3 regions of the Arthrobacter sp. NQ4 genome follow, and region 2 is predicted to be linked to each of the others. Evidence: riboswitches for the same ligand, from Rfam matches in the RefSeq annotation. Region 2 holds a riboswitch; each other region holds the start of a gene.
The links. Region 2 has a riboswitch for S-adenosylmethionine ahead of PUN51_RS11465 (cobalamin-independent methionine synthase II family protein). Riboswitches for the same ligand answer to the same signal wherever they lie in the genome.
Positions count from the first base shown of each region.

Region 1 (10,221 bases), on a different contig from region 2:
GCGGGCGCCCAGTAGCCGATCTGTCCGAAGGTGGGCAGGCAGCCCATGAGGAAGGTGGAGACCCCCACCAGGATGATGCTCAGTTGCAGCAGCTGCTTGCGGCCGAACTTATCGCCGAAGTGGCCAAAGACGATTCCGCCGATGGGGCGTGCGACGAAACCGACGGCATAGGTGAGGAAGGCGGCGATGATGCCGTCCAGTTCCGTGCCGGCGTTGGGGAAGAAGGCCTTCCCGAACACCAGGGTGGCGGCCGATGCGTAGAGGAAGAACTCGTACCATTCCACGACCGTGCCGGCCATGGAGGCCGTCACCACTTTCTTAAGGCCTGAGGCCTTGACGTCGGTTTCCTCTGTGCGCCTTGCGGCGGAGCTTTCCGTACTCATGCGAACTCCTTCGGCGTCGTCGTCGACACCACGGGGACCAGTCAATGGCAGACGGGTGTGATGCACACCACGAAAGCCGGATTCGATGAGTATGGTCTGCCTGCGGCGCAACCTCAACGCCGATTAGTGCAGAACGCATCTGCAGGAATGCACATTAAGGGCTGTGCGCCAGGCGGCGCCTAGACCAGGAAGCTGCTCCGCAGCCGGCCGCCCAACTGCCCGATCTCGGTGAGGAACCCGTCGTGCCCGATCGGTGCCTGGATGACATGGACGTCCACGTCCCCGGGCAGCGCCTGGGCCAGTTCGTGGGACTGCGACGGAAAATAGAGCCGGTCCGAGTCGACGGCGGCCACGAAGAACCGTGCCGTGGAGGCGGCGAGGGTTTCGGTCAAGGTTCCCCGTCCCCGGCACACATCGTGGCTCATCAGTGCCTCGGTCAGGGCGATATAGCTGTTGGCATCGAAGCGCTTCACCAGCTTGTTGCCCTGGTGGTCCAGGTAGCTTTCCACCTGGTAGCGGCCGCGGGAGGCAAGAACTTCCCCCTGCAGGGGCGACTCGGGCGCCTGGGGTGCCCGGCCGAAGCGGCCTTCCAGTTCGGCAGCCGACCGGTAGGTGATGTGGGCGATGCGCCGGGCCAGTGCCAGCCCATCTTCCGGGCACGGACCGCCGTAGTAGTCCCCGCCGTTGAAATTGGGGTCTTGCCGGATGGCCAGCGTCTGGGCCTGCGCGAAGGCAATCTGTTCGGCCGTGCTGGCGGCTCCCACGGAGATCACGGCGCAGCGCTGCACCCTTTCCGGGTACGTCACCGCCCATTCCAGGGCGCGGGCGCCCCCCATGGATCCGCCGAGGACGGCGAACCAGCTCTTGATGCCCAGCTGGTCCGCGAGCCTTGCCTCGGCAACCGTACTGTCGCGCAGCGTGACGAGGGGAAACCTGGAGCCCCAGGGATTTCCGTCCGGCGCGGGTGATGACGGGCCGGTGGATCCGTAGCAGCCGCCAACGATATTGATGGACACCACGAAGAAGCGGTCCGTGTCCACGGGAGCGCCGGGGCCGGCCAGCTGTTCCCACCAACCTTCTTCGTCGGTGTCGCCGCGGGTCACGTGGGTGCTGCCGGTCAGCGCATGCTCGATCAGGATGGCGTTGCTGGCGTCCGCATTGAGCGTCCCCCAGGTTTCGTAGGCCAGGGTGACGTCCGGGAGGTATCCCCCGGCTTCGAGTTCCAGACCCCCGATGGAGGCGTAACGCACGATTCCGTGTTCGGGGATGGTGGTTCGGGCGACGGTAACCGTCATGGCAAGACCTCTTCTACGCGCTTGCCTGCCGTCGTCTGACCGGCAGGCCAGGTCCTCACCCGGGGCACCCCACCGCGGATGGAGGGTTGCCGGCCAGCAAGCCGGGGCTGTCACTGGCACTCATGACCTGGTTCGAGTGTACGAAACACCCCCCACTCCAGGCCAAGAGTATGACTGGTTGTGACTTCCCGGTTTGCCGGCCGGCACATGCTGCGACGCTCGCGTTTGGGGCTACGCGTCGGCGCCCTTGGCTGCCCGGAAGCCTGCCTCCAGGTCGGCCAGGATGTCGTCGATGTGCTCCAGGCCAACGGAAAGCCGGACCAGGCCCGGGTGCACGCCGGCCACAACCTGCTGCTCCGGCGAGAGCTGGCTGTGCGTGGTGGACGCGGGGTGGATGACCAGGGAGCGGACGTCGCCGATATTGGCCACGTGGGAATGCAGCTCCAGGGCGTCGACGAAGCGCTTGCCCGCCTCTGCCCCGCCGGCCAGATTGAAGGCCACGACGGCGCCCGTCCCCTTGGGTCCGTACTTGCGGCCACGCTCGTACCAGGGGCTGGAGGGCAGCCCCGCGTAGGCGACGGATTCGACGTCGTCCCTTGCCTCCAGCCAACGCGCCACTTCCGTGGCGTTCGCAACGTGGCGCTCCACCCGCAGGCTCAACGTCTCCAGGCCCTGGGAAATCAGGAACGCGTTGAAGGGCGAGACGGCTGAGCCGAGGTCGCGCAGCAACTGCACACGGGCCTTGAGAATGTAGGAGAGGTTGGCGCCGAGTGCGCCGCCTTCACCGAGATCGCGGGCGTAGACCAGGCCGTTGTAGGTGGGGTCCGGGGTGTTGAAGCCGGGGAACCGTTCCGGATCCTTGCCGAAATCGAACTTGCCGGAATCGACGATGACTCCGGCAATGGCCGAGCCGTGGCCACCCAGGTACTTGGTGGCCGAGTGCAGGACAATGTCCGCTCCCCACTCCAGTGGGCGGATCAGGTACGGCGTGGACAAGGTGTTGTCCACAATGAGGGGCACGCCGGCCTGGTGGGCCACCTCGGAGATGCCTTCGATGTCCAGGACATCCTGGCGCGGGTTGGACACCACTTCACCGAAGAAGAGCTTGGTGTTGGGCTGCACGGCATCGCGCCACTGGTCCAGGTTGTCCGGATCGGCCACGAAGGTCACCGAGATGCCGAACTTCTTCAGCGTGTGCGCAAACAGGTTGTAGGTTCCGCCGTAAAGGCTGGGGCTGGCCACGATGTGGTCGCCTGCCTCGGCGATGTTCAGGACAGCGAAGGTTTCGGCGGCCTGCCCGGAGCTCAGCAGCAGCGCGGCCAGGCCTCCTTCGAGGCTGGCAATCCGTTGCTCGACGGCATCCTGGGTGGGATTGCCGATGCGGGTATAGATGGGCGCAAGTTCAGCCAGGGCAAAACGGTTGGCGGCGCTTTCAGCGCTGGGAAACACGAATGACGTGGTCTGGTAGATAGGCAGGGCGCGGGCCCCCGTGGCGCTGTCCGCCGCCTGGCCTGCGTGGATCTGGCGGGTTTCGAAGGACCATCCGTTGGACATCCAAATCTCCTTTGACATGGGCCCGGCATGCTCACCGGCAGTACGGGCCGCGCTTGCTCCCGGCTGTTGCCGGGGAGCCAGGTCTTCACCCGGGGCACCCCACCGCGGATGGAGGGTTGCCGGCCAGCGAGCCGGGGCTTGGCGCTGGCACTCATGACCTGGGCCCAGTCTAGGAACCGGACGGTTGCCGTGGACAGCATTGTGACGAACATGGTCTTCCGGCCACTGTCTCGGCCGAATAACGGGGGCGCCGGGCGCCACAAATACTAGTAAGGGTGCCCTTAGCTGAGAGCCTGATCACAAAGTGCCAAGATGTTCGCATGCGCATGGATCACGTCTCTTACGCCTGTGAACACGATGGCCTCGCGGCCACTACCGAACGTATTGCAACTGCCCTCGGCGTTGAGGCAGTGAAGGGTGGCGTACACCCCCGCTTCGGAACCCGGAATATGATCATCCCGCTCGCCGGCCACAAGTACCTCGAAGTCGTTGAGGTCCTGGACCACCCGGCATCGGACAAGGCACCGTTCGGACAGGCAGTACGTGCCCGCTCCGCTGCTGGTGGCGGCTGGATGGGCTGGTGCGTCGAAGTGGACGACCTCGCCCCCTTCGAGGAACGCCTGGGCCGCGCCGCCGTGAACGGCAACCGCAAGTTCCCGGACGGCCGCGAACTGGTCTGGAAGCAGATTGGCATCCTGGGCCTCATCGCCGATCCCCAGGTGCCGTACATGCTCAAGTGGGAGGGCGATCCCTCGCTCCACCCGTCCCACGCGTACGAGAGCAACCTCAAGATGAGCTGCCTGACCATCGCCGGTTCCGCCTCGCGCGTCACCGAGTGGCTGGGTGAGCCGGTGGAGAAGCCGCTCGAGGACGTTGCGGTGGAGTGGGTCGCCCCGCACGGAACCCCGGGCATCCTCTCGGTCACCTTTGAAACCGCCAACGGAGCCGTCACCATCTGACCCTCCCCCGTTCCTCCCCGGATCACTTCGGGGAGGTCCCCGGGTTGTGCCCGGGCAAACTTCGGCCGCCATTGGGTGGTGACAACGGCGTCACCACCCAATGGCGGCCGAATTAATTTAAGAAGCTGCCCCCTGCGCCGCTATGAAGGACGCCAGCATGAACCGTGCACACTTTGGATGTCAGTGCCTCGTTGGATGATGTGGGCATGGGAATCAGCGGTGGTGTTGAGGTGGTTTTGGAGGGTGTTCGTGCCTCTGTTGCTGCCATCGATGCGCTGGATTTCGAAGATACTTCCCTGGCTGCCGGCGCCGGCATTGGTTCCCGTGTTGACGTGCTTCAACGGCGGTATGAGATCCGGCTGGAACGGCTGGAGGTTGCGGCCCGGCTGGAGGCGCAGCTCGCCGCGATGAAGGCGCTGGATACTGCCGAAGCCGTTGCCTTCCAGCAGGCGATGACGCCGCCGGACGCCACTGTCCAGGACCGCACTTACGCGGACATGTCGGTGGTGGAGGAGATCGCCGGGGTGCTGACCATCAGCTCGGCGGCCGCGGGCGCTTTGGTGGAGCACTCACGCCGGATCTGCTCCCTGCCGCTGGTGTTCGATGCACTGTCCGCCGGGGACATGTCCTGGCAGCACGCCCGGATTGTCGCCGATGAGACTGAAGGCCTCACCACCGAGGGCGCCCTGGCGTTGGTGGCGCACTTCTTCGACCCGGCTGCACCCCAGCCCGCCCGCGGCGCGGCCCCCGGCGAGCTTGTTCCGTCCCGGTTCCGGGCGAAGGTGCGTGGTTGGCGGGAACGCCACCACCCCGACTCGATCGAGAAGCGCCATGTAAAGGGTGTGGCTGACCGGCGGATGGAATACACCCCGGACAAGGACGGTATGGCCTGGATCTCCCTCTACTTGCCCGGGGACACCGCGTGCGCTATCTGGAACCGGACCACCGCGACCGCCCGCGGCCTCCAGGGACCAGACGAACCCCGCACCCTTACCCAACTCCGCCCCGACATCGCAGCATCGCTGCTCCTCGGCGCCGGCCACGCCGAGGAAGACGGTCCCGGCCTCGGCATTCAGGGCACGGAGGGTGTCACCGGGGTCGGGAAGGTCCCTGCGCCGCGGGCCGATGTCCTGGTCACCGTGCCCGTGTTCGCCCTCCTCGGAGCCACCGACGAACCCGCCTTACTGGACGGCTTCGGACCAATCCCGGCGTCCATGGCACGGAAACTTGTCGCCGACGGGGCGGAATCGTTCTACCGGGTCCTGATCGACCCCCGCGACGGGGCACCACTGGAGATCGGCCGGAAAAACTACCGGCTCACCGAGGCCATCAAACGCTGGATCAGGATGCGCGACACCAAATGCACATTCCCCGGCTGCACCAACCGCACCCCCGACAACGAAACCGACCACCTACAAGCGTGGCAACACGGCGGCACCACCAACGTCAGCAACCTGGCCCAACTCTGCCCCAAACACCACCGGCTCAAACACCACACCAGATGGACGCCAGATCCGGCCAACAAGAATGAACCACCCGGCTGGACCTCACCCACAGGCAGGCACTACAACCCAGAACACCCCGACCCCGAACCGGCCCAGTGGCCATCGGGAAGCTTGCCGGTCGATGCTGTTGCGGCGCCCGTCGAAGCATCAGCTCGGCCCGGATCCATGGCTGGACTTGATGACACTGCCCGGCTTAGTGACACCGTTCCGCTGACTACGGCGCCACCATGGCGCGGGCCGCACCTATCGGAGGATCCGTTGTGGCAAGAGTTCCTTGCGGGGATGCCGGTGTGGCCTGATCCGCCTGTCGAAGAACCGCCAGGTGAGAACATGGTGGACCCCAGCGAGCTTTGCCCCACTGATCCCTTGTGGGATGAGTTCCATGCAAAGTTTTTCGAGCTGCCCGCTGACCCGCAGGCGGACTGGCAGCTGCTGCTGGGCATGTGAATGTGGGTGGTGTTGGGCATTGCGGGGACACAGCACTTGTGCCGCTCAGGTAGCCCCTAAGTCCCACTGCCAGGCCTCGGCGGCGCTATCCCAGCCCCACGGCCTTACCGAAGAGGCTGAAGCCGACGAATGCCACAATGTCCAGCAGCGCGTGGGCGATGACCAATGGCATGACGCGCTTGGTACGGGTGTAGAGCCAGGCGAAGACCACCCCCATCACCGCGTTTCCAATGAAGGGACCGAAGCCCTGGTAGAGGTGGTAGCTGCCACGCAGCAGCGAGCTGACGGCGATGGCGAGGGGCGTGCTCCAGCCGAACTTGCCGAAGCGGTCCAGGAGGTAGCCCACCACAATGACTTCCTCGAGCACCGCGTGGCGCATCGCCGACAGGATCAGGACCGGAACAGTCCACCAATACGAGTCCAGTGCGCTGGGAATGATGGCGGTGGTGATGCCGAGGGCCCGGCCGGCCGCGTAAAGCCCCAGGGACGGTATGCCAATCAGCGCGGCGAGCCCGACGCCCTGCAGGAGGTCCCTCCCGGGCCGGGCGAAGTTGAATCCGAGCTTTTGGAATGCCGAACCGGAGTTGCGTGCGTTGCCGGGCGAAGCCTGCCGCTGGTCGGTGAGGAAGTAGAGAACCAGCAGTACTGGAACCAGCGCAAAGATGATATCCAGCAGCTGGTAGGTGAGGTCGAAGTACTCGCGGGTGCTCTGCGACCGGTTCAGGGTGGAGGTGCCCTCGGCCAGCGGGGCGCGGGTCATCTTGTCGAGCAGCTGCACCACGGAGTAGACAGCGGACTGGCCCAGGGACAGGCCCAGGACGATCCAGACTTCGAGCCGCAGTCGACGGCGGGAGGGAACCAGCATGTTCCCATCTTGCCTTCAGTTTCTGGATCCGGCCTGATGGAGCGGCAGATGTTGGACAGCACGGCACGCGGGCCGCGCACCGCCCAAGGGGTTTAGGCGGGTGCGACGATCACTTCCGTGCCGTTGGCTTCGAACGCTGCCTTGTCGCGCGCAGAAATGCCGGAATCGGTGATCAGCCGGGTGAAGTCATAGCCATCCATGGTGGCAAAAGCCCGCACGCCAACTTTGGAGGAATCAGCCAGGACGTAGGACACCCTTGCGCGGGAAGCCAGCAAGGCGTTGACAGAGGCTTCCCCCTCCCCCGTGTTGGTGGGTCCCACCTCCGGATCGATGCCGTTGACACCGATGAAGGCGATGTCCAGCACCACCTTCTGCATGATGATGTCCGTGTAAGGGCCCACGAGTTCATACGAGCGTGGGTTCAGGATGCCGCCGGTCACCATCACCTTGATGTTGGGCCGCACCGCCAGCTGGCCGGCGATGTTGATGGCATTGGTCACCACTGTCAGCGTCGGCTGGTTGGAGGGTGCGTTCAGGTCCTCGCGGGTGGCCAGGATCTGCGCAAGGGCGGTGCTGGTGGTGCCACCGCAGAGACCGATCACCGCACCCGGCCGGATCAAGGCAGAGGCGCACTGCGCGATCTGTTCCTTGGCTTCGGCATGGTCGTCGCGGTTGTAACGTCCGGGCAGGTCGTACGCGAGGGCGCCCGTGGTGGCGCCGCCGCGGGTCCGCGTCAACAGGCGGCGCTTGGCAAGGCTGTCCAGGTCGCGCCGGGCTGTGGCAGGGGAAACGTTGAGGGTGCTGACGATCTCGTCAACCTCCACCTGCCCGGTCTTGGCCAGCAGGTCAAGAATCGCCGTCAGCCGGTCGGTACGCGTCATACAAGCGGGCCTTTCGATACATCAGCCACCACTCCTGATGACGTTTCCTGATTATAACCCTAGGGAAAAAATCAGGAACAATCAAAATGGTGCCTTTGATTACCGTTGCCGGGTTCCGGCCCGCCACACAGCGTACGTCAGCGGCATCCCCGGCCGGTAAGCGAGGTGCGTAGCAGACGGCGCGTTCAGCAGGTGCAGGTCGGCGCGGTGTCCGACGGCGATGGACCCCACGGCGCGTTCGCCGTCGGCATCCCGCCCGGCTTCCTTGTGCAACGCCAGCGCCCCGCCGTAGGTGGCGGCACGGACAGCCTCGTGCACGCTGAGGCGCATCTGGAGCACGGCCGTCGTCACGCAGAAAGCCATGGAACTGGTGTACGACGTGCCCGGGTTGCAATTGGATGCCAAGGCCACCTGCACACCGGCGTCGAGGAGTTCGCGGGCGGGGGCCAACGGCTGGCGGGTGGACAGGTCGCAGGCAGGAAGGCAGGTGGCTACAGTGCCCCGCTCCCCCGTCCCCACGGCAGGGTCCCAGCCCGACCAGGACGCAGCCAGCGCTTTCACATCCTGCGCTGCAAGGTAGTTGACGTGGTCCACGCTGACCGCGCCCAGCTCCACGGCGAGCTGCACACCGGGGCCTTCACCGAGCTGGTTGCCGTGTACTCGCAGCCCCAGCCCGGCGTCACGGCAGGCCACCAGCACGCGGCGTGACTGCTCCGCGTTGAACGCGCCCTCCTCGCAGAAGACGTCAGCCCACTGGACGTACGGGCGAACCGCGGCGAGCATCGGCCCGCAGACCAGGTCCGTATAGGCCTCCGGATCCTGCCCGGCAGGCACCAGGTGCGCGCCGAGGTAGGTCACCTGGTCCGCGATGGTGGAGGCAATGCGCGCGCTCCGGGCCTCATGCTCAGCGTCCAGTCCATAGCCGGTCTTGGTTTCCAGGTAAGTGGTGCCCTGGGATACGGCCTCGGCCACCCGCCCCATGGCCAGGCGGGTGAGGTCGAAATCGGACGTGGCACGCGTGGCGTTCATGGTGACGGCGATGCCGCCGGCGGCGTAGGCCTCCCCCGCCATCCGTGCCTCGAATTCTGCGGTGCGGTCCCCGGCGAACAGCAGGTGGCTGTGCGAGTCCACCCACCCCGGCAGCATGGCCCGGCCGCCGGCATCGACCGCGTCATCCGCGGCGGGAGCATCGGCCGCTGCCCCAATCCAGGAGATCCGTTCGCCCTCGACCACCACCGCCGCGTCCTTCAAGACCCGGTGTTCCAGGTCCTGTGTCATCAGCTCGGCGATGTTGGTGATCAAGGTGCTCATGGAATCATTCTTCAGCGTCGGATGGACCAGCGTGTGGCTGCCAGGGCCTGTGCTGTCCGGGATTCCGGACCGTCGGCAGCCCCATCGGCGGGGGCGGCACCGCCGGAAGAGTGCAGCGCGGCAAGAATCTGCCCCGCTGCCAACTCGGCCATCGCGGCAGAGGTCTGGAAGCCATAGCCGCCCTGCCCTCCCAGCCAGTAGAACCCGGCAGCTTCGGCGTCGAACCCGGCCACCGGCACCCCGTCCGCGGCTTCCGTGCGCAGGCCCGTCCATGCCCGTCGGATGCCGCTGATCCCCAGGCTGGTGAATGCATTGAGCTTTTCCACCAGGCGTTCCACATCGCCGGGACGCGGGCGCGCATCTTCGGGCCCGCTGGGCACAGTCTCCGAGGGAGAAATCAGCACGTCCTGCCCGTCCGGCCGGAAATAGAACGTGTTGTCCGCCGCTGCCACCATGGGGGTGGCGGCGGGCAAGGGATGGTCGACGGCGGCAATCGCCGCAGTGCGCCGGTACGGCTGGAGTCCCAGCTTCTCGACGCCGCTAAGCACCGCCAGTTCGTCCGCCCAGGCGCCTGCCGCATTGACCAGCACGGAGGCCTCAAAACCCTCTGCACCGGCACCCACCTGCCACCCGGAACCCAGCCGTTGTGCCGAATGCACGCGGGCACCGGTGATGATGTCGGCTCCGGCGGCGAGCGCCCGCTTGCGGTGGTCCTCCAGCAGCAGGGGCGCATTGCAGCCAAAGGAGCCGGTATCCAGTCCGGCGGCTTCAAAGGTTCCCGGGACCAGCGCAGGGCACAGCTCAAGGGCACGGTCCACGGCAATGGACTGCATGTGCCCGCTGGCCTCCGCGGCGACATCCTCCGCAGAGCCCACCAGCATGAAACTGCGCTGCGTCAGCACGGGTTCGGGCGATTCTGCGTCGCGGGCTGCGAGCAACTCAAGGGTCCGGACGGTAAGCTCCTGCACCACGGGAGGCCCGTAGCTTGGGATCAGCTGGCGGGCGGAGCGGGAGGACGTGT
Region 1 covers NZ_JARETC010000003.1:171,778-181,998, forward strand. Annotated here, with positions in the region: gene PUN51_RS07290 (MFS transporter) at 1-383, opposite strand, end outside; gene metX (homoserine O-acetyltransferase MetX) at 563-1,678, opposite strand; SAM riboswitch class IV at 1,691-1,806, opposite strand; gene PUN51_RS07300 (bifunctional o-acetylhomoserine/o-acetylserine sulfhydrylase) at 1,910-3,232, opposite strand; SAM riboswitch class IV at 3,277-3,391, opposite strand; gene PUN51_RS07305 (VOC family protein) at 3,553-4,191, shown strand; gene PUN51_RS07310 (HNH endonuclease signature motif containing protein) at 4,398-6,143, shown strand; gene PUN51_RS07315 (CPBP family intramembrane glutamic endopeptidase) at 6,229-7,008, opposite strand; gene PUN51_RS07320 (DeoR/GlpR family DNA-binding transcription regulator) at 7,101-7,889, opposite strand; gene hutI (imidazolonepropionase) at 7,989-9,200, opposite strand; gene PUN51_RS07330 (NAD(P)/FAD-dependent oxidoreductase) at 9,212-10,221, opposite strand, start outside.
Region 1: another riboswitch for S-adenosylmethionine. It lies ahead of PUN51_RS07300 (bifunctional o-acetylhomoserine/o-acetylserine sulfhydrylase); the one in region 2 lies ahead of PUN51_RS11465 (cobalamin-independent methionine synthase II family protein).

Region 2 (10,221 bases):
CGTGGGCAACGGAGAAGATAAAAGTCCGCAGGCCGGATTCGCCGCCGTGCACGGTGTGGAGGCGGGGCAGCACGGAAAGGAACACTTCCTGCATGGCGGCCTCCGGATCCTCGACTCCCCGGGCTGTGAGGTAGCCCAGCACCTGTGATGCGTAGGTCTTGTAGACAAGGCTGAAGGCGGCAGTCCCGGAAAGCGGCTGGTCCGGAGCCTCGTCTGTCTGTGCATCGGTCACTGACGTAGTGCTTTCCGTCAAAGAAGGGTGTTGGCAAGGCGGGCGCTCAGTACATCCGGAACGCTGCCCTTACTTTACCCTCAGGTAACCACCCCCGCCGGAACCGCCACGGCGCCGGCAACAGGGCCGGTGCCGGGCCAGGCGGGTGCAGCCACCCTTGCGGAAAGACAAAAGAGCCGGCCTGGAACGTGATGGGGGACAGGTTCCAGACCGGCACTTCATAGGGGTAATCGCCGGGGCACCCCAAAGGGTTACGCGCTTTCAAAAAAACTTCTGAGAATTTCCTTCCCCGCCTGTCAGCGGGCTGCTGCCCTGGTCCACCGGCGTGCCGTGGCATGCCGGCGCGGCGCATTGGCCAGCGCAAAAGCGTGCCGCGTGGCGGGCGCGCGTTCCTCTCCGCACACGGGCACGACGGCGGCGGGCAGCCCGGCCGGAACAGCGGCAGCAGCCGCAGCGGGTTCAGCCGCGGGACGGGCTACGGTTCCGGCGGGACACAGGTCGGTGACCAGGCCCGTGCCGGCACATTCACGCACCGCGGCGATCCCTGCCGCCACAGCGGCCTTGTCCTCGAAGGGGCCGGAGACGGCGATAACGGCCCCGTCCGGAGCCAGGAGACGGAACCGGAAAAACGAATCAGCGTCGACGAATGCTTCAAATCTTCCGGCCATGACGATCCTTCCTTGGGCACCAGGTTGTACAGACGAGTCTGGCCGCGGCACCGGAAACCTCACAAGACCGTGCGCGTTAAGCCTGTGTAAATTCGCTGTCCGCCACCAAAAGAGAAGCGGCAGGCCACCTGCGAAAGGTGGCCTGCCGCCGTCGTCATGCCTGCTCCGGGAGGGCGCGTCAGTCGTTGATGAGGTCGTTCACCACGATGGTCTGGTCGCGGTCCGGGCCAACGCCGATGGCCGAGAACCGGGTTCCGGAGAGCTTCTCCAGGGCCAGCACATAGTTGCGGGCATTCTCTGGCAGGTCCGCCAGCGTCCGGGCTCCCGTGATGTCCTCGGTCCAGCCATCGAAGTACTCGAAGATCGGTTTGGCGTGGTGGAACTCGGTCTGCGTCATGGGCATCTCGTCATGCCGGACACCGTCGACCTCGTAGGCCACGCACACCGGGATCTGCTCGATGCCGGTCAGGACGTCCAGCTTGGTGACGAAGTAGTCCGTGAAACCGTTCACGCGGGAAGCGTGCCGCGCCAGGACGGCGTCGTACCAGCCGCAGCGGCGCGGGCGGCCGGTGTTGACGCCGAATTCGCCGCCGGTCTTCTGCAGGTACATGCCCATCTCATCGAAAAGTTCGGTGGGGAACGGGCCGGCACCAACGCGGGTGGTGTAGGCCTTGATGATGCCGATGGAACGCGAAATCCGGGTGGGGCCGATGCCGGAACCCACCGAGGCGCCGCCGGCGGTGGGGTTGGAGGAGGTCACGAACGGGTAGGTGCCGTGGTCCACGTCCAGGAACGTTGCCTGGCCGCCCTCCATCAGGACTACCTTGCCCTCGTCCAGCGCCGAGTTCAGGACCAGGGTGCTGTCGATGACCAGCGGGCGGAGCCGCTCGGCGAAGGACAGGAAGTACTCCACGATCTCGTCCACCACAACGCTGCGGCGGTTGTAGACCTTGACCAGGAGTTCGTTCTTCTGGCGCAGCGAGCCTTCCACCTTCTGGCGCAGGATCGATTCGTCGAAGACGTCCTGGACGCGGATGCCCAGCCGGGCCACCTTGTCCATGTAGGCGGGGCCGATGCCGCGGCCGGTGGTGCCGATGGCGCGGCTGCCGAGGAAGCGTTCGGTCACCTTGTCCAGCACCTGGTGGTACGGGGCCACCAGGTGGGCGTTGGCGGAGACCCGCAGTTTTGAGGTGTCGGCGCCGCGCGCCTGGAGTCCGTCGATTTCCTGGAAGAGGGCCTCCAGGTTCACCACGCAGCCGTTGCCGATGATGGGAACGGCGTTGGGGCTGAGAATGCCTGCCGGCAGCAGCTTGAGTTCGTACTTTTCACCGCCTACGACGACGGTGTGCCCGGCGTTGTTGCCGCCGTTGGGCTTGACGACGTAGTCAACACGGCCGCCCAGCAGGTCGGTGGCCTTGCCTTTTCCTTCGTCGCCCCACTGGGCTCCTACGATCACAATTGCTGGCATGGGATCCTCCCCCATTCGTTCGGACTGCCCGGGCCGGCCACCAGGTGGCGGGCCCATGCAGCGCCGTTCATGAGAATGCCCCGAACATACCGGCCTTCGCACAGCCGCAGCACGGCGCAGCGAAGCAAGAGTTCCGGGGCTCTTACCACCCAAGTTTAGCCGATGGGGCACTTTGTCCACTGTTGTGGCCCGCCGCGGTCCTTTCTGCCAAAAGGCCGCGGCGGCCGGTGCCGCCTATTCGTCCTCCGCCTCCCCGGCGGGCCGGGACGTCTGTTCGGCGAGCGTGTTCCAGAAGGAGGTGTCGGCGTCGGCAATGGACCCGTCCGCGATGGCCGCGGCCGTGGAGGTCAGCGTGGTGACGGTCTGCTTGATCAGGTAGCCGTTGCTGCGCTGTCCGAGTGCATAGCCGTCCAAATAGTGGTCCGACATGCCGCGCATCTCGAAGAGCAGGGTGGCGATGCCGTACTCCACGGAGATGCCGTTGCGGCTGATGGTTTCGGCACTGCCGCCCTGGTACTTGCCCAGGTGTCCCCAGCCGGTGGAGTCGACGTTGTTGAAGACCACCGCGCCGAGCTGCTTGGATTTTTCGACGACGGCGGGGTCGGCGTTGGGGGTGGTGGGGTACAGGATGGAGCCGGATACCAGCTTGCCGTCACGCTCCGCCCGGGTGCCCTGGTGGTGCAGGTCGATCATGTAGTCGATCCGGTATTTGCGCATGACGTTGTTGTGCAGCGCCTGGGTCTCCGGCTGGACCTTGGCCACGTGGTCGCGGTTCAGGTCCACACCCTCGGCGTTGTAGCGGGTGAGGTGCCGGTCCCCCTTTGCGAGGTAATTGTCCAGGGAGAAGTTCACGTCGCCCATGGCGCCGTCCGCATTGAGCATGGGCACCACCAGGATGTTCACGCCTTTGAGGATGTCCGCGGATTTGCCGGTCCCCAGGTGCTTGATGAACTCCATGGCGCCCTCGGTGGTGAGCTGCTCGTTGCCGTGCTGCTGGGTCAGGTACAGGATGGTGGGCTTGGCGGGGTCCGAAATGTACTTGACCAAGTGGATGTCGCGCCCCTTGACCGTCTGCCCGATGACCTCCAGCTCCATTGCCGGCTGGCGGGCATCCTGGTCCTTCAGGAACGAGACCATCTGTTCGTACGTGGCGAGCTTGGACGTGGTGATCTGGCCGTTGCCGTCGTAGGTGGGGCCTTCGCCCACAGCGTGTGCCAGCGGGGCAGGTCCTGCTACGACGGCCAGCGCCAGGGCTCCGGAGACGGCGAGGGTCCTGAAATTTGCCAGGGGTTTCTTCACAGTGCGTTACCTCTTTCGAGTGCATCGGGGTGCCGTTAGCCAGCTTCGTCGCGGCGGCGGCATGTGACCTCAGCCAACCAAGCTTAACGAAACCTGTCAATAACCTGAACAAAAGCTGTAAGTATGCTGCTGCCCGCTGGGAAACGGCAGGAAAGCCGCCGGGCAGCCCGTCGCGACATAAAGCGGAGCAGACTTGCCCCGGGGCAGGCATCTGGATTTATGTGAGAGTGAACCATCCGGAGCGGCCGAGAGACCTGGCTCGATGACGCCGCAGCAACCACGGTCCAGCAGGATTCCTGCCGGCCGAAGGTGCTACTGCCAGGACCGATGGAAAGGAAGATTCCAGCATGTCCCTGAACACCGACCACATCCGCGTCACCCACGCGGGATCCTTGCCCCGCACCCCGGAACTCATCGCGGCCAACGCCGCCAAGGAAACCGACGGCGTCACCCCTGAATTCCTGGAACTTCTGGAGGCCTCCGTGGTGGAGGTGGTCCAGCGGCAGAAGGACCTCGGCATCGATATCCCCAACGACGGCGAATACGGGCACACGATGTCCAGCTCCGTGGACTACGGTGCCTGGTGGAACTACTCCTTTGCACGGCTGGGCGGCCTGGAGCCAACCAACGTGGACCGCTGGGCCGATGCCCAGGTGCACCGCTCCTCGCCCGGCAACATTGTCCTGACCTCATTCCCTGACCGGCGCGACCGGCAGGCGTTCAACGAGGCCTACAACGACCCCTCCTCGGGCATCCTGTCCCACCGCAAGAGCGTGACCCAGCCCAAGATCGCCGGACCCCTGACCTACACGGGCCAGGACCTGGTGGCATCGGACATCAGGAACCTGAAGACCGGCCTCGCAGCGGCCGGGTTGTCGGACGGCTTCGTAGCGTCCCTCTCTCCCGGCTCCTGCGCCCGCGTGGCCAACGAGTACTACAAGTCTGATGAGGAACTTGTCTACGCCTGCGCCGATGCCATGCGGGAGGAATACAAGGCGATCATCGATGCCGGCCTCACCGTGCAGCTCGATGATCCGTCCCTGGCCGAGAGCTGGGACCAGATCAATCCCGAGCCCAGCCTGGAGGACTACCTGAAGTTCATCCAGCTGCGCGTCGAGGCCACCAACTGGGCCCTCCGCGACCTGCCCCAGGAACAGATCCGGCTGCACGTCTGCTGGGGTTCCTGGCACGGTCCGCACACCACCGACATCCCCTTCGCCGACATCATCGGATCGGTGCTGCAGGTGAACGCCGGCGCCTACTCCTTCGAGGCCGCCAACGTCCGCCACGAACACGAATGGCGGGTATGGGAGGACACCAAGCTCCCCGAGGGCAAGGTGATCATCCCGGGCATCGTCTCGCACGCCACCAACGTGGTGGAACACCCGGACTTGGTGGCAGACCGCATTGTCCGCTTTGCCGACGTCGTGGGCCGTGAGAATGTCATCGCCTCCACCGACTGCGGCCTGGGCGGCCGGGTCCACCCGCAGATCGCCTTCGCCAAGCTGGAGGCCCTCGGCGAGGGCGCCCGCCGGGCCACCAGCCGCCTCTGGTAGCTGCAAGAGGCGACGCGGGAACCCGCCGGTTCCGTGCCCTGGCTGAGTCAGGTGCACGGGACCGGCGTTTCGTTTCCCGGGGCTTGCTAAACTGGGTAAGGCCGACCAGGAATCGGCCCACCCCAATCAACCGCCGCTGATGTGTCGCGCCCCCGCGTGCCCGTTTCCGTGGCGGCAGCAACGCCAATCCCCGCAGGAGAACCAGCACTTCATGACAGCCCTGGCACCCGAAACATTCCACGAACAGCTCATGAGCCGCCGCTACGACCCCAGCGTTGCTGCCGTTAACGAGCTCTGCGATTCCCTGCGGGAGACCAAGCCCGGAACCGTGGTCCCTTATGTGGATCCCATGCACGACGTGGAGGAATGCCGCATCATCAGCCTGTTCTCCAACATTGGCGAGGCGGACCCGTCCGGGTTCATCACGGCCGGGGACCAGGACGCCGCGACCCGCATGCTGGGACTGCAGTGGAAGCTGGGCCTGCGCCCCGAGTTCGTGATGCCGTGGAACGTCCACCCCTGGCACGTTCCCGGTGAGCCCAACGGCAAGTTCACTCCCGACCAGATCCAGGCAGGCCTGAAGCCGCTGCTGAAGTTCCTGGCCCTGGTGCCCCGTGCCTCCGTCATCGTGGCGCACGGAACCGAAGCCAACCGGTTGGCCAACGCACTCCTGAAGACCGAAGTTCCGCTGCTGTGGCGCCGTGGCCTGAAGACCTACAAGGTGCGCTCCCTGAGCGGCCGCGCCTTCGCCGGTTCCCCCGCTCGCCAGGAGGAGTACCTCGAGGACATGCGCGCGGCCTACGCCGACGCCATGGCACGCACCGGCATCGCCAAGCCTTAAGCGACCGACGGCGGGTGGTTAACTTTCCAGGAAAGGGAACCCCCCGCCGTCGGTGTTTAAGCGCAAAGGACTAAAACTTGCCCTCGATCGCTGCCTTCGCCGTGGGGTCCGAGTCGTTGAGGAACTTTTCGATCCGCTCCGGCTCGTCAGCCTCGCCGATGGCGGAGGAAGCCCTGCCCAGGGAATAGAGGGCCCGCAGGAATCCGCGGTTGGGCTCGTGCTCCCACGGGATGGGCCCGACGCCGCGCCAGCCGTTGCGGCGCAGCGAGTCCAGGCCGCGGTGGTAGCCGACGCGGGAGTAGGCGTAGGAATCGATGATCCGGCCCTCCGCCCATGCTTCTTCGGCGAGCACAGCCCAGAGCAGCGAGGACGTGGGGTGCTTGGCCACCAGGTCCAATGCCTCGTGGCCGGCCTCCAACTGCCCGTGCACCTCGGTTTCGGCAGGCAGGAGCGTGGGCTCCGGCCCCATCAGGTTCCGGCGGAACTCGTCCGACATCTAGAAGGTCTTTCCGGCCGAACCGAGCTGCTTGGTGGCTTCCACCACGCGGGCTGCCAGGCCGGCTTCGGCGGAGGCGCCCCAGACGCGGGGGTCGTAGGTCTTCTTGTTGCCCACTTCGCCGTCAACCTTCAGGACGCCGTCGTAGTTCTTGAACATGTGGTCAGCCACCGGACGCGTGTAGGCGTACTGGGTGTCGGTGTCGATGTTCATCTTGATCACGCCGTAGGAAACGGCGTCGGCGATCTCCTGGTCGGAGGAGCCGGAGCCGCCGTGGAACACGAGGTCGAACGGGTTGTCCTTGCCGATCCTGGCACCCACCTGGGCCTGGATGTCCTTGAGGATCTCCGGGCGCAGCTTGACGCCGCCGGGCTTGTAGACGCCGTGCACGTTGCCGAAGGTCAGGGCGGTGATGTAGCGGCCGTTTTCACCAGCGCCGAGGGCGTCGATGGTGGCCAGGGCGTCCTCGACCGTGGTGTAGAGCTTGTCGTTGATGGCGTTCTCCACGCCGTCTTCCTCGCCGCCGACGGTGCCGATCTCCACCTCGAGGATCATCTTGGCTGCCGCGGTGCGGGCCAGCAGGTCGCGGGCGATCTTCAGGTTCTCCTGCAGGGTCTCTGCGGAGCCGTCCCACATGTGGGAGTTGAACAGCGGGTTGCGGCCGGCCTTGACTTCAGCCTCGGACGCTTCCAGCAGCGGCAGGACAAAGCCGTCCAGCTTGTCCTTGGGGCAGTGGTCCGTGTGCAGGGCGATGTTGACACCGTAGTTCTTGGCCACCTCGCGGGCGAAGGCAGCAAAGCCCAGGGAACCGGCCACCATGTCCTTGGTGGAGGCACCTGACCAGTAGGCGGCACCGCCGGTGGAAACCTGCACGATGCCGTCGGACTCTGCCTCGGCGAAGCCACGCAGTGCCGCGTTCAGCGTCTGCGAGGACGTGACGTTGACGGCGGGGAAGGCGAATCCGCCCGCCTTCGCGCGGTCGATCATCTCGGCGTAGATCTCTGGGGTTGCAATGGGCATGCTGGCTCCTCTGCTGAGTTTCGTCTGTGGGTGGATGACCCTCAAATAGACCGCTTACGGCTTGGCACCATCCTAGCCATTCCCGGGCTGGCAGGGTGTTTCGGGTCACCGGTCGGTAATACTCACACGTGCTGGTTGAAGACGTGCCGCCGGATCCAGGCGTGCATGGCAATAGCCGCGGCGGAGGCGGCGTTGATGGACCGGGTGGAGCCGAACTGCTCGATGGACAGGGTGGCGGCGGCCGCCTGGTGCACTTCCGGAGTCAGGCCCGGGCCCTCCTGCCCGAATACCAGCACGCAGTCGCGCGGCAGTTCATACGTCTCCAGGGGCACCGAGTCCGGGAAGATGTCGATCCCGATGATCGCCAGCCCCTCCCCCTGCGCCCACTGGACGAAGTCCTCCACGGTGGGGTGGTGGCGGACGTGCTGGTAGCGGTCGGTGACCATGGCGCCGCGCCGGTTCCACCGCCGTCGGCCGATGATGTGTACTTCCTTGGCGAGGAAGGCGTTGGCGGTGCGCACCACGGTGCCGATGTTCAGGTCGTGCTGCCAGTTTTCAATGGCCACGTGGAAGTTGTGCCGCCGGGAGTCCAGCTCCGCGACGATCGCCTCGTGCTTCCAGTAGCGGTATTTGTCCAGGACGTTGCGCCGGTCGCCGTCCGCCAGCAGGTCAGGGTCCCAGTGGTCGCCTTCCGGCAGTTCCCCTTCCCAGGGCCCGAGGCCGACCTCCGCCTTTGCGGGTCCGGCCTCCCCGGGCTGGTGGTCGGGTTCGTCTGTCATGCCGGGCGTTTGGTTCACCCTTCAACACTAGACTGGACTCTTCGGGCAATCATCACAGGCGGAGGCAGGGCATGGCAGACGAGGACCAGGTAGCAGGCAACCCGGCGGTATACCGGAGCGGCCAGGAGATTGAGTGCTGGCTGACGGACATGGACGGCGTCCTGGTCCATGAAAACCAGCCCATCCCCGGGGCGGCTGAGCTGATCCAGCGCTGGGTGGACACCTCAAAGCGCTTCCTCGTGCTGACCAACAACTCCATCTTCACGCCCCGCGACCTCGCCGCACGCCTGCGCGCTTCCGGGCTGGAGATCCCCGAGGAGAACATTTGGACCTCCGCCCTGGCCACCGCCCAGTTCCTGAAGGACCAGGTGTCTGCCGGCGGGTCGGAATCGGGCAACCGCGCCTACACCATCGGCGAAGCAGGGCTGACGACGGCGCTGCACGAGGCTGGCTTCATCCTCACCGACCAGAGCCCGGACTTCGTGGTCCTCGGCGAGACGCGCACGTACTCTTTTGAGGCAATCACCACGGCCATCCGCCTGATCCTGGCCGGTGCGCGGTTCATCGCCACCAACCCGGATGCCACCGGCCCCTCCAAGGACGGCCCCATGCCGGCCACGGGTGCCATCGCGGCCCTGATCACCAAGGCCACCGGCCGCGAACCGTACATTGTGGGCAAGCCGAACCCCATGATGTTCCGGTCGGCCATGAACCAGATCGATGCACACTCCGAGACCACCGCCATGATCGGTGACCGGATGGACACGGACATCATCGCCGGCATGGAGGCCGGCCTGCACACCGTCCTGGTCCTCAGCGGCATCACGCACAAGGACGACATCGCCGCGTACCCCTTCCGGCCCAACCAGGTGCTGAATTCCGTGGCGGACCTGAAGAACCAGATCTAGAAGATGCTGACCCGGGAGCCGCCCCGGGGCAGCGGGAAGTACTCGTCCAGCAGTTCCGTGACCAGGGGCCGGTAGATCTGCGGGTTCCAGCCGGGGCTGGCGTGGGCGGGCGCCGCACCCGTGGTCTGCAGGTTGCTGGAGACCATGTTGTCCTTGAACACCACCGCCCAGGTTTCGGCCGCGGTCTCATAGTCAACAGTGCCGTCTTTGGGGTTGCCGATATAGGCCATCTTGGCTGTTCCGAGGTGGCCGGCGAACTGGCTTCCCTCGAAGTGGTAGATGTAGGCGGACTCCGTTTGGACCAGGACGTTGGACGGGGCAATGGGTGAGAGCTGCTCCAGCGTCTGGTTCAGGATCTGGCGCCAGCTCCGTTCGTCCTTGTGGATGATCCGCTCCCCCAGTTCATACCCGCCGCGCAGGGTGGAGGGGAACCTGACGCCGCTCTCGTAGAGGAACACCACGCCGTCGAACCAGCTTTGGTCCAGGACGTCGTGGGCGCTGTAGGGGCTGGAGTCCAGGAGGATGAACTGCACCTGGACGCCCTGCAGGGCCAGGAGCCGGGCCGCCACCTGGGTGGCGAGCATGCCGCCGAAGCTGTGCCCGTAAAAGAAGAGCTTGGTGATCTTCTCGGCAGTGATGTAGTCGGTGATCGCGTTGACCACCTCAGTGATATTGAGCCCCAGGTTGGAATATCCGACGGCGGCGAGCCGGGCGCGCTTGTTCAGTGCGCCCCTGAGCGTGTTCAGGATCCACTGCGCTTCTTCCCAGCTGGTCTTGTACCCGGGGAACAGGAACCAGCTTGCGTCCGGGTAGTAGGCATCGGCGAAGTCGTCCGCAATGGTCAGGATCCTGGTAGTCCGGCGCTGCGACTGCACTTCCCGGGTCATCAGCATGTCCGCCGCCAGCAGCCCGGAGGCGCCGGCCCCGGCCAGGAACGTACGCCGCGAAAAGCGT
Region 2 covers NZ_JARETC010000005.1:229,618-239,838, forward strand. Annotated here, with positions in the region: gene PUN51_RS11445 (RNA polymerase sigma factor) at 1-232, opposite strand, end outside; gene PUN51_RS11450 (YegP family protein) at 529-900, opposite strand; gene PUN51_RS11455 (adenylosuccinate synthase) at 1,079-2,368, opposite strand; gene PUN51_RS11460 (M14 family zinc carboxypeptidase) at 2,603-3,667, opposite strand; SAM riboswitch class I at 3,897-4,001, shown strand; gene PUN51_RS11465 (cobalamin-independent methionine synthase II family protein) at 4,015-5,223, shown strand; gene PUN51_RS11470 (uracil-DNA glycosylase) at 5,435-6,064, shown strand; gene PUN51_RS11475 (DUF3151 domain-containing protein) at 6,135-6,560, opposite strand; gene fbaA (class II fructose-bisphosphate aldolase) at 6,561-7,580, opposite strand; gene PUN51_RS11485 (TrmH family RNA methyltransferase) at 7,703-8,359, opposite strand; gene PUN51_RS11490 (HAD-IIA family hydrolase) at 8,431-9,267, shown strand; gene PUN51_RS11495 (thioesterase domain-containing protein) at 9,264-10,221, opposite strand, start outside.

Region 3 (10,221 bases), on a different contig from region 2:
GCCGGACATCTGGAACACCCGCCTGCAGGACCGGCGCCGCGCGTCCTTCGAATAGCGCCGCCCGGGCAATCCGCCGTCAGCAGGCCCCGGGGTCAGGCGGCGGGGCCTGCCGCCTGCCGTGACAGCTGTGCTTCCAGCCCCGACAGCAGGATGCCAAGTCCCTGGTCAAGTTCCGCCTCGCCGTCGTACTCTGCCAGGGCGGGAGCAAGGGCACGCAGCTTGGGGAATTCCTTCGCCGGCAAACGGTGGAGCCCCAGGCGCAACAGCACCTCGTTCTCTTCCGGATCCACCACGTACTCCTGCAGCTCGTTCAGGATGTGCCCGTAGAGGAAGCCGTAGTAGGCGCGGTAGACGTGGAGGGCATCGGCCGGCGCGAATCCTGCCGAGCCCAGCAGGGACAGGATCTGTTCCAGCGGCCGCAGCGTGCCCAGGGGGCGAAGGCCCAGGGGCGTGGAAAGGGGCCGCGTGACCAACAGGGGAACCACATTGGGATGCTGCAGGGCGAGCGCCCGCAAGCTGTGGGCGATCTTCCGCAACTGGGCTTTCCAGTCCGGGTCCGATGGATGGATGCTTAGCTGGTTGAGTACCAGCTCGGTAACCCCGTCCAGCAGTGCGGCGCGGTTCTCGGCGTAGCGGTAGAGGCTCATCGGATCCCGGCCGAGTTCCTGCCCCAGCCGGCGCATGGTCAGGGCCTCCAGGCTTTCGGCGTCCACCAACTCCAGGGCCTTGGCCAGCACAATGTCCCTGCTCAGCCTCGTTTTGGCCTGCCCGGGCTGGGAAGTGTTGGCGGAAGTCATCACAAAGGTCCTCACTGGCGGCCCTCGTCCCGAAGTAACTGGGACGGTTGCCTCATATCTGGTCTACAGGTAAAGTCTACATCGTAGACAAGATGACCTCTTGAGCTTTTCGGGACCTCTCAAGGAAAGCGGCTACACAATCCTTTGCCACCTTGTGCAGGGCATCGAGGTTCGCCGCTGGAGCCTACCGGCGGCACCACGCACCGAGCGAAGGGACGCCTCATGGCCAATTCGCAGTTTGATCTTTTCCTCCACGAAGCCACCTACGCAGACAATGCCTCGGAATCCAGCCTGGACCGCGACCGCCTCTACGGGCTGTACACCAGCTGGTGCTTCGTCAACGAGCAGCCCACCGGCACCGAGTCCAGTTTCTGGGCTGCCATGAAACACAAAGTCTCGGTTCGCCGCAACGGACTGCGCATGAAGGGGCCGGCCGCTGCGGACTACATCCTCAGCAGCTACCCGCGGCTTGTTTAAGGCCCCCCGGGCTGCCAACGGGCCGCAGGGTAACCAGCGGCGCATGATGACATGCTGTGGCACTTTTGTGCCGCAGCATTTTCATGCCCGGATGCACCCTGGAACCAGGCAAAGGGGCCGTCCCCCAGGCGGGAATCCCTAGGTGGGAACGATCCGGAAAAGGAACCTGGTGCGGACCATCACCCACAACAGGCCCAGGACCACGGCGTAGGCCGCGGTGTTGAGGAAGATGCTCTGCTGCTGGAGCGCCGGGATGTTTGTGACGACGGCGATCAGCACCACATGCATGATGAAGACATACAGCGTGGCGCGGCCCAGCGGAATCAGGAACCAGCCCAGGGCACGCTCCACCGGTTTCCAGTAAGCGCTGAGGAACGCGTAGGCGGCTACCACCAGGACCAGGACGTTGAACAGCCGGCCGGGCGCCAGGTAGGTCCGGCCGAAGAGTGCGTCATACATGGCGCGGTAGGAGGCGTCCGGCATGAGCGCCAAGCGGACGTCGTAGTTGTTGGCCAGGTACGGATTCCCCCAGGACAGGAAGGCCAGCGCAAACGCTGCCGCAGTGCAGGCCGCCACCACCCACGTGTGCGCCGACAACCACGCAACGATGCTGCGGCGGTAGTAGCCAACAACCAGGCCGAGGACGAAAAGCACCTGCCACACCAGCAGGGGAAACGAGTCCTCAAACTGGGATGGCAGGATCCTGAACCGGGTCACGGCGCCTACCGCGTACACGGCGAGCGTCGCCAGCAATACCCAGACGGCCTTGCCGCGGTTCAGCGCCGCAAGGATCAGCGGGCTGGCCAGCAGGAGCACCACGTACAGGCCCATGACGTTGAACTGCCAGGGACCGAACTGCAGCAGCACGATGGCCGGCAGCACCTGCGGCGGCACGGGGAACTGGAACAGCGACGACATGCCGGCGTAGAGGTCGTAGGTCCGGCCGGCGCCGCCGTGTCCTGCGCCGCCGGTCCCCTGGTCCACGAACGTGGTCAGGGCCTCAGTGTGGAAGAACGGGAGCAGGGAAAGAAGGAAGACGCCGATCAGCACGGCCAGGGCGGTCACGTAGAGCTTCCCGGCCCGGCGGGACGTCAGGTCCACCACCCGGCCGAAGTCCTCCTTGGCCTTGGGCCCGTACACCATGCCCACCACCAGGCCGGAGAACAGGACGAACAGCTCCGCGCCTGACACGAAGCCCACCGCCTCCTGGGTGAGCAGCTGGAACAGTGAGGCCATGCCCAGGTGGTTGACCACCACAAAGACAATGGCCAGTCCGCGCAGCAGGTCCACCCGCGAATCCCTGGTGGAAGGGTCCTGGTAGCTCCAGGACGTGGCGGTGTTGATCCGGCGGGGAACCTGCCACAGGGCCACCAGGAGGATGACCATGGCGGCACCAACGGTCCAGGGGGCGGCGCCGGAAAGCGTGTTGGCCCGCACGTAGGTGCCTGTGGACGCCACATCCGTGACAGGGCCGGTGACCATCGGCGATGCCTTCAGCCTGTCCAGGGCGGCCTTGGCAATATCCGGGCTTCCCGTGAGCAGCCAGCTGATGCTTGCCACGCCGGTATCCCGCGTGCTGGTCCGTTCGTCCCACACCACGGCGGCCGTCCCGGCGAAAGCGGGTGACGTGGCAGTGGCCACCACCTGGTCCCACCAGCCCGTCTTGATGTCCGCCTCGGGCGCCCCACCGGACGCAGGGCTGTAGAAGGCCGAAGTCTGGAGGAGGAAAGGCTTTTTGCGTCCCTCCACGTAGGTGCCGTAGAAGTTTTCGCCGCCGGAGGCCGTCAGCATCTCCTGGAGTTCGCCCGGACGCGGCGTCGTGTTGACGGCGGCCCCGCCGGCAGTGTCGTCGTGATAGGCGGTCAGGCCCACCCAGTCCACGGCGTCATCGCCCGGGTAGTAGGGGGCATAGGCGCTGTCGCTTCCGTTCCAGGTCCCGTCCCCGTTCGTATCCAGGAGGGAAAACCCGTCGCTTCCCGGCTCCGGGGCATTCCGGTTCCGTTCAAAGGGGTAGTCCTTGCCCAGGTAAGGCGCCCACACCATGGCGGCCCGGCCGCCGTCGTCCTTCTTGAAGGCTGCCGCCACGGCCTGGAAAGCCTGCCGGTACGTGGCCGGCTGCTGGCCCCAGGCCACCCAGCTGGCATTCATATCGGGGGCGAACCGGACCAGCAGTTGGCCCTTGAACCCCGATGTCAGGTCGCGGACCTGGGCTGCGAACGCTTCCGCCTCCGCGGGGCCGAGCTGGTCCAGGGGCACCGACGGCTTCACCGTGAGCAGGGCGTGGGCGCCTTTGGCTGCAGTTTGCTGCAGGAAGCCGTCGATGTCATTCCGCTCCGATTCGCGGTACGGAATGGTGATGTCGTGGCCGAAGACGGCGGGGCCGGCGCCCAGCCTGTCGCTGAAGCCCGCGGCCGTATCCTCACCCCACTCGAGGACCGCCCCCAGCCACGGCTTGCCCTTGTCCGGTGGAGCAGGCGCCGCGTGTGCCGGGCCTGCCGGGACCACCAGGGCCAGTAGGACGATGAACACCGCGGCGAAAAAGGCTGCGATGGAACGCGGACGGTTCCGCGGGATGGCGGCGTGGTGGTGCGATACGTGTGCCCGCATGCTGACAAGGACCCCCCGGTACTCATTGCTCTGGATACGGGGCGGCGCCCCCGGTAAGAACTTTATCGGCCCATGGGCATAACCCGTGCCGTGACGCGGACGGCTCAATTACGGAACATGACGACGGCGGCGATGCGGCCGGGCGCGGCAGGTGTTACGTTTTTGGGGAGTAATGAGTACCGGCGCCAAGCCCTGACTTGCCGGTCGGCAACCCTCCCTTTCGCGGCGGGGTGCCTCAGGTGAATACTCGGCATATCGACCGATTCGAGCTGCAAGCGTGAGAGAAGGAGATCCGTCGTGTCCGACGCACCCGCCCCTGACGAAAGACTGTCCTACCGCCTGATTACGGGCGCGGACAACCGTGAATTCTGTGAGCGGATCTCCGCTGCACTCGCCGATGGCTACGTCCTGCACGGCAGCCCGGCGGCAACCTTCAACGGCACCACCGTCATCGTGGCGCAGGCAATCGTCCTTCCGGCCGCGATCGCTTCCGCCGACGCCGCCGTGGCCACCGCCGTGGACCAGCTCGATGCCGAATTTGAGGGCGAGTTCGACGGCGAGGGCCACGCATGAGCTACGCGGGAGACCTGACGCCGCAGGAAGCCTGGGCCAAGCTGGAGCAGGGCGCCATCCTGGTGGATGTCCGCACCGAGGGCGAATGGGCCCACATCGGCATCCCGGACACCAAGGCCACGGACAACGATCCCCTGTTCATCCAGTGGACCTTCCCCGGCGGCATCCCCAACCCGGACTTCGTCAAGGACCTCCAGGAGCAGGCGCCGGAGGATCCCCACGCGGAACTGCTGTTCCTGTGCCGGTCCGGCCAGCGGTCCATCGCGGCCGCGACTGCCGCCACCCAGGCCGGCTTCACCGCCTACAGCGTGCTGGAGGGCTTCGAAGGCGAGCCCGACCGCTACGGCGAGCGGACCGTCAATGGCTGGAAGAACCGCGGCCTCCCCACCAACCTCGGAAAGAACTAAGTGACCTTCAACCCAGACGCCCCCGGCTGGAACCCCGACACCCAGGCAGTCCGCGGAGGCCTGGACCGCTCCAACTTCCAGGAAACGTCCGAGGCCATCTTCCTGAATTCAGGGTTCGTCTACGAGTCCGCCGCGGCAGCTGAACGGGCCTTCACCGGCGAGGACGAGCGCTTTGTCTACTCCCGCTACGGCAACCCGTCCGTGGCCACCTTCCAGGAACGGCTCAGGCTGCTCGAAGGCACCGAAGCATGCTTCGCGACGGCGTCGGGCATGTCCGCCGTGTTCACCTCGCTGGGTGCCCTGCTGGCTGCGGGGGACCGGGTGGTGGCCGCCCGGTCACTGTTTGGTTCGTGCTTTGTGATCCTGAACGAGATCCTGCCCCGTTGGGGTGTGGAGACGGTCTTCGTGGACGGCCCGGACCTTGACCAGTGGCGCGAAGCCCTGTCCAAGCCCACCACCGCCGTCTTCTTCGAGTCCCCGTCGAACCCCATGCAGGAGATCGTGGACATCGCCGCCGTCAGCGAACTGGCCCATGCGGCCGGGGCCACCGTGGTGGCGGACAACGTGTTCGCCACTCCCCTGCTGCAGCGCTGCGGGGACCTCGGCGCCGACGTCATCGTCTACTCCGGCACCAAGCACATCGACGGGCAGGGCCGGGTGATGGGCGGTGCCATCCTGGGCACCAAGGAATTCATCGACGGACCGGTGAAGCAGCTGATGCGCCACACCGGCCCCGCGCTTTCCGCTTTCAACGCCTGGGTCCTGACCAAGGGCCTGGAGACCATGGGCCTGCGCGTCAACCACTCCTCGGCGACCGCACTCCGGCTCGCAGAATGGCTGGAGGAACAGCCGGCGGTGAGCTGGGTGAAGTACCCGCTCCTGAAGTCGCACCCGCAGTACGGGCTGGCGGCAAAGCAGATGAGTGCAGGTGGCACGGTCCTTACCTTCGAGCTCGCTCCTTCCGGCGGACGCACGGGCAAGGAAGCGGCGTTCGCACTGCTGGACGGGCTGCGGATCATCGATATCTCCAACAACCTCGGTGACGCAAAGTCCCTGATCACGCACCCCGCCACCACTACCCACCGCGCCATGGGCCCGGAGGGGCGGGCCGCCATCGGCCTGAGCGACGGCGTGGTCCGGCTCTCGGTGGGGCTCGAGGACCCGGAAGACCTCCTCCGCGACCTGGAACAGGCGCTGAAGCAGATCTAGCGGGGGCGGGACCAGGTCCGCCTGGCCAAATACATATGTCAGTGCCTCGTTGGATGATGTCGGTATGGGAACCAGCGGTGGTGTCGGGGTGGTGCTGGCGTCGATCGATGCCTCTGTTGCCGCCCTTGATTCGCTGAACCGTCAGGACTCTTTCCTTGCTGCCGCGGCGGCTGCTGGTGCCGGTGTGGATGTGTTGCAGCGGCGGTATGGGATCCGGCTGGAACGGCTGGAACTTATGGCTCGGCTGGAGGCGCAGCTCGCTGCGATGCAGGCACGGGCCGCTGCTGAGGCAGTGGAGTTCCAGCGCGCCCTGACCCCAGCGGACGCCTCGATCCAGGACCGCACTTACGCGGACATGTCGGTGGTGGAGGAAATCGCCGGGGTGGTGACCATCAGCTCCGCGGCAGCGGGCGCTTTGGTGGACCAGTCACGGCGGATCTGCTCCCTGCCGCACGCCATGAACGCCCTGGCCGCGGGCGCGATGTCCTGGCAGCACGCCCGGATTGTCGCCGACGAAACCGAGGGCCTCACCACTGACGGCGCGGCGTCGCTGGTGGCGCATTTCTTCGACCCGGCCGCACCCCAGCCCGCCCGCGGCGCGGCCCCCGGTGACCTCGTACCGTCACGGTTCCGAGCCAAGGTCCGCGGGTGGCGGGAACGCCATCACCCGGAATCGATCGAGAAGCGCCATGTAAAAGGGGTAGCTGACCGGCGGATGGAATACACCCCCGAGCGGGACGGTATGGCCTGGGTCTCGCTCTACCTCCCCGGGGACACCGCCTGCGCCATCTGGAACCGCACCACCGCCACCGCCCGCGGACTCCAAGGTCCCACCGAAGAGCGCACCCTCACCCAGCTCCGCCCCGACATCGCCGCCTCCCTGCTCCTCGGCGCCGGGCACACCACACAGACCGGGAAACCGATGGAGGCCGGACAGGTCCCTGCGCCGCGGGCCGACGTCCTGGTGATGGTGCCGGTGTTCTCCCTCCTCGGCGTGACCGATGAACCCGCCGTACTGGATGGTTTCGGGCCGATCCCGGCGTCCATGGCGCGCAAACTTGTCGCCGACGGGGCGGAATCGTTCTACCGGGTCCTGGTCGACCCCCGCGACGGCGCACCACTGGAAATTGGCCGGAAAAACTACCGGCTCACCGAAACCATCAAACGCTGGATCAGGATGCGCGATGCCAAGTGCACCTTCCGGGGCTGCGCCAACCGCACCCCCGACAACGAAACCGACCACCTACAAGCCTGGCAACACGGCGGCGCTACCAACGTCGGCAACCTGGCCCAACTCTGCCCCAAACACCACCGGCTCAAACACCACAGCCAATGGGCACCGGACCTGGCCAACAAGAATGAACCACCCGGTTGGACCTCACCAACAGGCAGGCACTACAACCCAGAACACCAGGACTCAGAACCAACCCACTGGCCCGAGGGCATCCTGCCAACACAACGAAGCCCGCTGGAACAGGTCCTTCTACAGCGCCTCGCTACCTAGCACCTGCTTCGCTGCGGGTCTCTACACCTGCCGTTCTACAAGACACCTGAGGTTCTACAAGTCTGCGCGCCTGGCGGCTCTTGCCCCGTCAGGCCTGCCGGACACGCAGCAGCTCGGGCGTAGCCGCCACGTCCGCAAGGTCCAGCGCATCACGCATGGTCAGGTGGACGGCCTGCCGGACCACCGCGCCGAACCCCATGTCCTCCGGCGGCTGCCCCGCCAGGGCCTTGTCGCGGGCGCGGCGCTGTTCAGCGGACCCTGTCCCGCGGGCGATGATGTCCTCCACCCCCTGGCGGGCCAATGCGAGCTCGCCCTGTTCGTCAAGGACGGGGGCCAGGTAATCCACCAGGGAACGCACCACATCCGCAGCCGGCGCCGGCCGGAAGTTGCCAAAGTCCAGCAGTTCGCCGCTCAACCCGGCGCTGCTGGCCTGCCAGGACGCCATCCGCAGCAGGACGGTGGGAACGGGCGCAGGGTCCACGTCGTCCCGCCACTCCCGGCTGGCGGATTCCACAAGTGCCCGGACCAGCACGGCGATGAGTGCGGCGTCCCCGGCACGGAGGCATACGTCCGCCACCCGCACCTCCACCGTGGGGTGGTTGCGGGAGAGCCGCGCGTCGAAATAGAGCATGCCCTCGTCGAGCATGACGCCGCTGTCCAGCAGCCGGGTCACCACCCGGCGGTAGGCAGGGTACGTTCCGTAGATGCCGGCCGGGCCGGCTGTGGGCCAGCGGTTCCAGGCCTGGGTGCGGTAGCTTTCGAAGCCGGTGGGGACGCCGTTCCAGAACGGCGAGTTCGCGCTCAGCGCCGTGAGGACAGCCAGTTTGTCGCGGATGCGGTCCAGGACCGCCACCCCTTCCTCCGGCGATTCGATGAAGGTGTGGACGTGGAAACCGCAGGTGAGCTGTTCCTGGGCGGTGAGGCCGAAGCGCTCCAGCATCCTGGCATAGCGCGGGTCGGGTGTGGTGTGGCTGGGCGATGCCACGGGTGAGGTGGCCAGCGCCGCCACCCTGGCTCCGTGCTTCCGGGCTGCCTGGTCGGCCAGCGCCCGGCCTGCCCGGATCTGCTCCAGCAGGCCGCCGTACTCCCGGCACGGCCGGGTCTGCGTCTCGATCTGCTCAAGCTTGAGCTCGGCACTCAGGCCCATCTCGTCGTCGTAATCCGCCTGGTTGCCGGCATGGCGGCCATCCAGGTCCACGGGAAGATCGTCGGCTGCGACGCGGTGGCTGGCGAGGAGGGCGTCGGCCAGGGCAAGCGGCTCCCCGGACTCCGGATCAACGATCAGGAGTTCTTCCTCTACGCCAAATGTACGCATACGAATATTCTGCGGCAGCGGGCGGCCATTGGAACCGTGGCCCGCCGTTCATGACGAAGCGTGAATGGGTCAGTCCTGGAAGTACTCCACCTTGGCGCCGATGGTGTTCAGCCGCTCCGCCAGGTCCTCGTAACCACGCTCGATCACATAGATGTTCCGCAGCTCGGACACACCCCGCGCTGCGAGCATGGCCAGCAGGAGGCAGGCGGCAGGCCGGAGCGCGGGCGGGCAGCCCACCTCGGCGGCGCGCCACTTGGTGGGTCCGTTGACGTAGATCCGGTGCGGGTCCAGGAGCTGCACCTGCGCGCCGAGCCGGTTCAGCTCCGTCAGGTAGATGGCGCGGTTCTCGTACACCCAGTCGTGGATCATGGTCTGGCCGTGGGCGTTCGCAGCAATGACGGCGAAGAACGGCAGGTTGTCGATATTCAGCCCGGGGAACGGCATGGGGTGGATCTTGTCCTCCGGGGCACGCAGCTCGGAGGGTTTGGTGGTCACGTCCACCAGGCGGGTGCGGCCGTTGCGGGCCATGTACTCGCCCGAAATCTCCAGCTTCTGCCCCATCTGGCCCAGAGTGGCCAGTTCGATCTCCATGAATTCGATGGGCACCCGGCGCACGGTGACTTCGGAGTTGGTGACGATGCCGGCCGTGATGAGGCTCATGGCCTCGATGGGATCCTCGGAGGGGAAGTATTCAATCTCGGCGTCGATTTCCGGCTGCCCGGTGATCTTCAACGTGGTGGTGCCCACGCCTTCAATGGTGACGCCGAGCATCTGCAGGTAGAAGCACAGGTCCTGCACCATGTAGTTGGGGCTGGCGTTGCGGATCACGGTTGTTCCGGCGCGGTGCGCCGCGGCCATGATCGCATTTTCGGTGACGGTGTCCCCGCGTTCGGTGAGGACGAAGGAGCGGTCCCGGGTATCGGCGGGCGGCGCCTGCACGGTGTAGAAACCTGCGGTGGCCTCCACTGACAGGTCGAACTCGCGCAGTGCCTGCATGTGGGGTTCCACGGTCCGGGTGCCCAGGTCGCAGCCGCCGGCGTAGGGAAGCCGGTACTCACGGGACTCATCCAGCAGGGGGCCCAGCAGCATGATGACGCTGCGGGTCCGGCGTGCCGCGTCCACGTCCATGGCGTCCAGGTCCAGGACGGCAGGGCGGCGCAGGCGGAGATCCGTGTCATTGAGCCAGGTGCACTCGACACCGATGCTGGTCAGGACCTCGACGATGCGGTTGACTTCCTCGATCCGGGCCAGGCGCCGGAGCACTGTGGTGCCCCTGTTGATCAGGCTGGCGCACAGCAGGGCGACGCCGGCGTTCTTGCTGCTGTTGACGTC
Region 3 covers NZ_JARETC010000004.1:80,471-90,691, reverse strand. Annotated here, with positions in the region: gene PUN51_RS08955 (pyridoxamine 5'-phosphate oxidase family protein) at 1-55, shown strand, start outside; gene PUN51_RS08950 (TetR/AcrR family transcriptional regulator C-terminal domain-containing protein) at 93-797, opposite strand; gene PUN51_RS08945 (hypothetical protein) at 1,020-1,274, shown strand; gene opgC (OpgC domain-containing protein) at 1,413-3,881, opposite strand; SAM riboswitch class IV at 4,050-4,165, shown strand; gene PUN51_RS08935 (DUF1737 domain-containing protein) at 4,179-4,454, shown strand; gene PUN51_RS08930 (rhodanese-like domain-containing protein) at 4,451-4,861, shown strand; gene PUN51_RS08925 (O-succinylhomoserine sulfhydrylase) at 4,862-6,070, shown strand; gene PUN51_RS08920 (HNH endonuclease signature motif containing protein) at 6,135-7,574, shown strand; gene PUN51_RS08915 (glutamate--cysteine ligase 2) at 7,663-8,889, opposite strand; gene PUN51_RS08910 (UDP-N-acetylglucosamine 1-carboxyvinyltransferase) at 8,959-10,221, opposite strand, start outside.
Region 3: another riboswitch for S-adenosylmethionine. It lies ahead of PUN51_RS08935 (DUF1737 domain-containing protein); the one in region 2 lies ahead of PUN51_RS11465 (cobalamin-independent methionine synthase II family protein).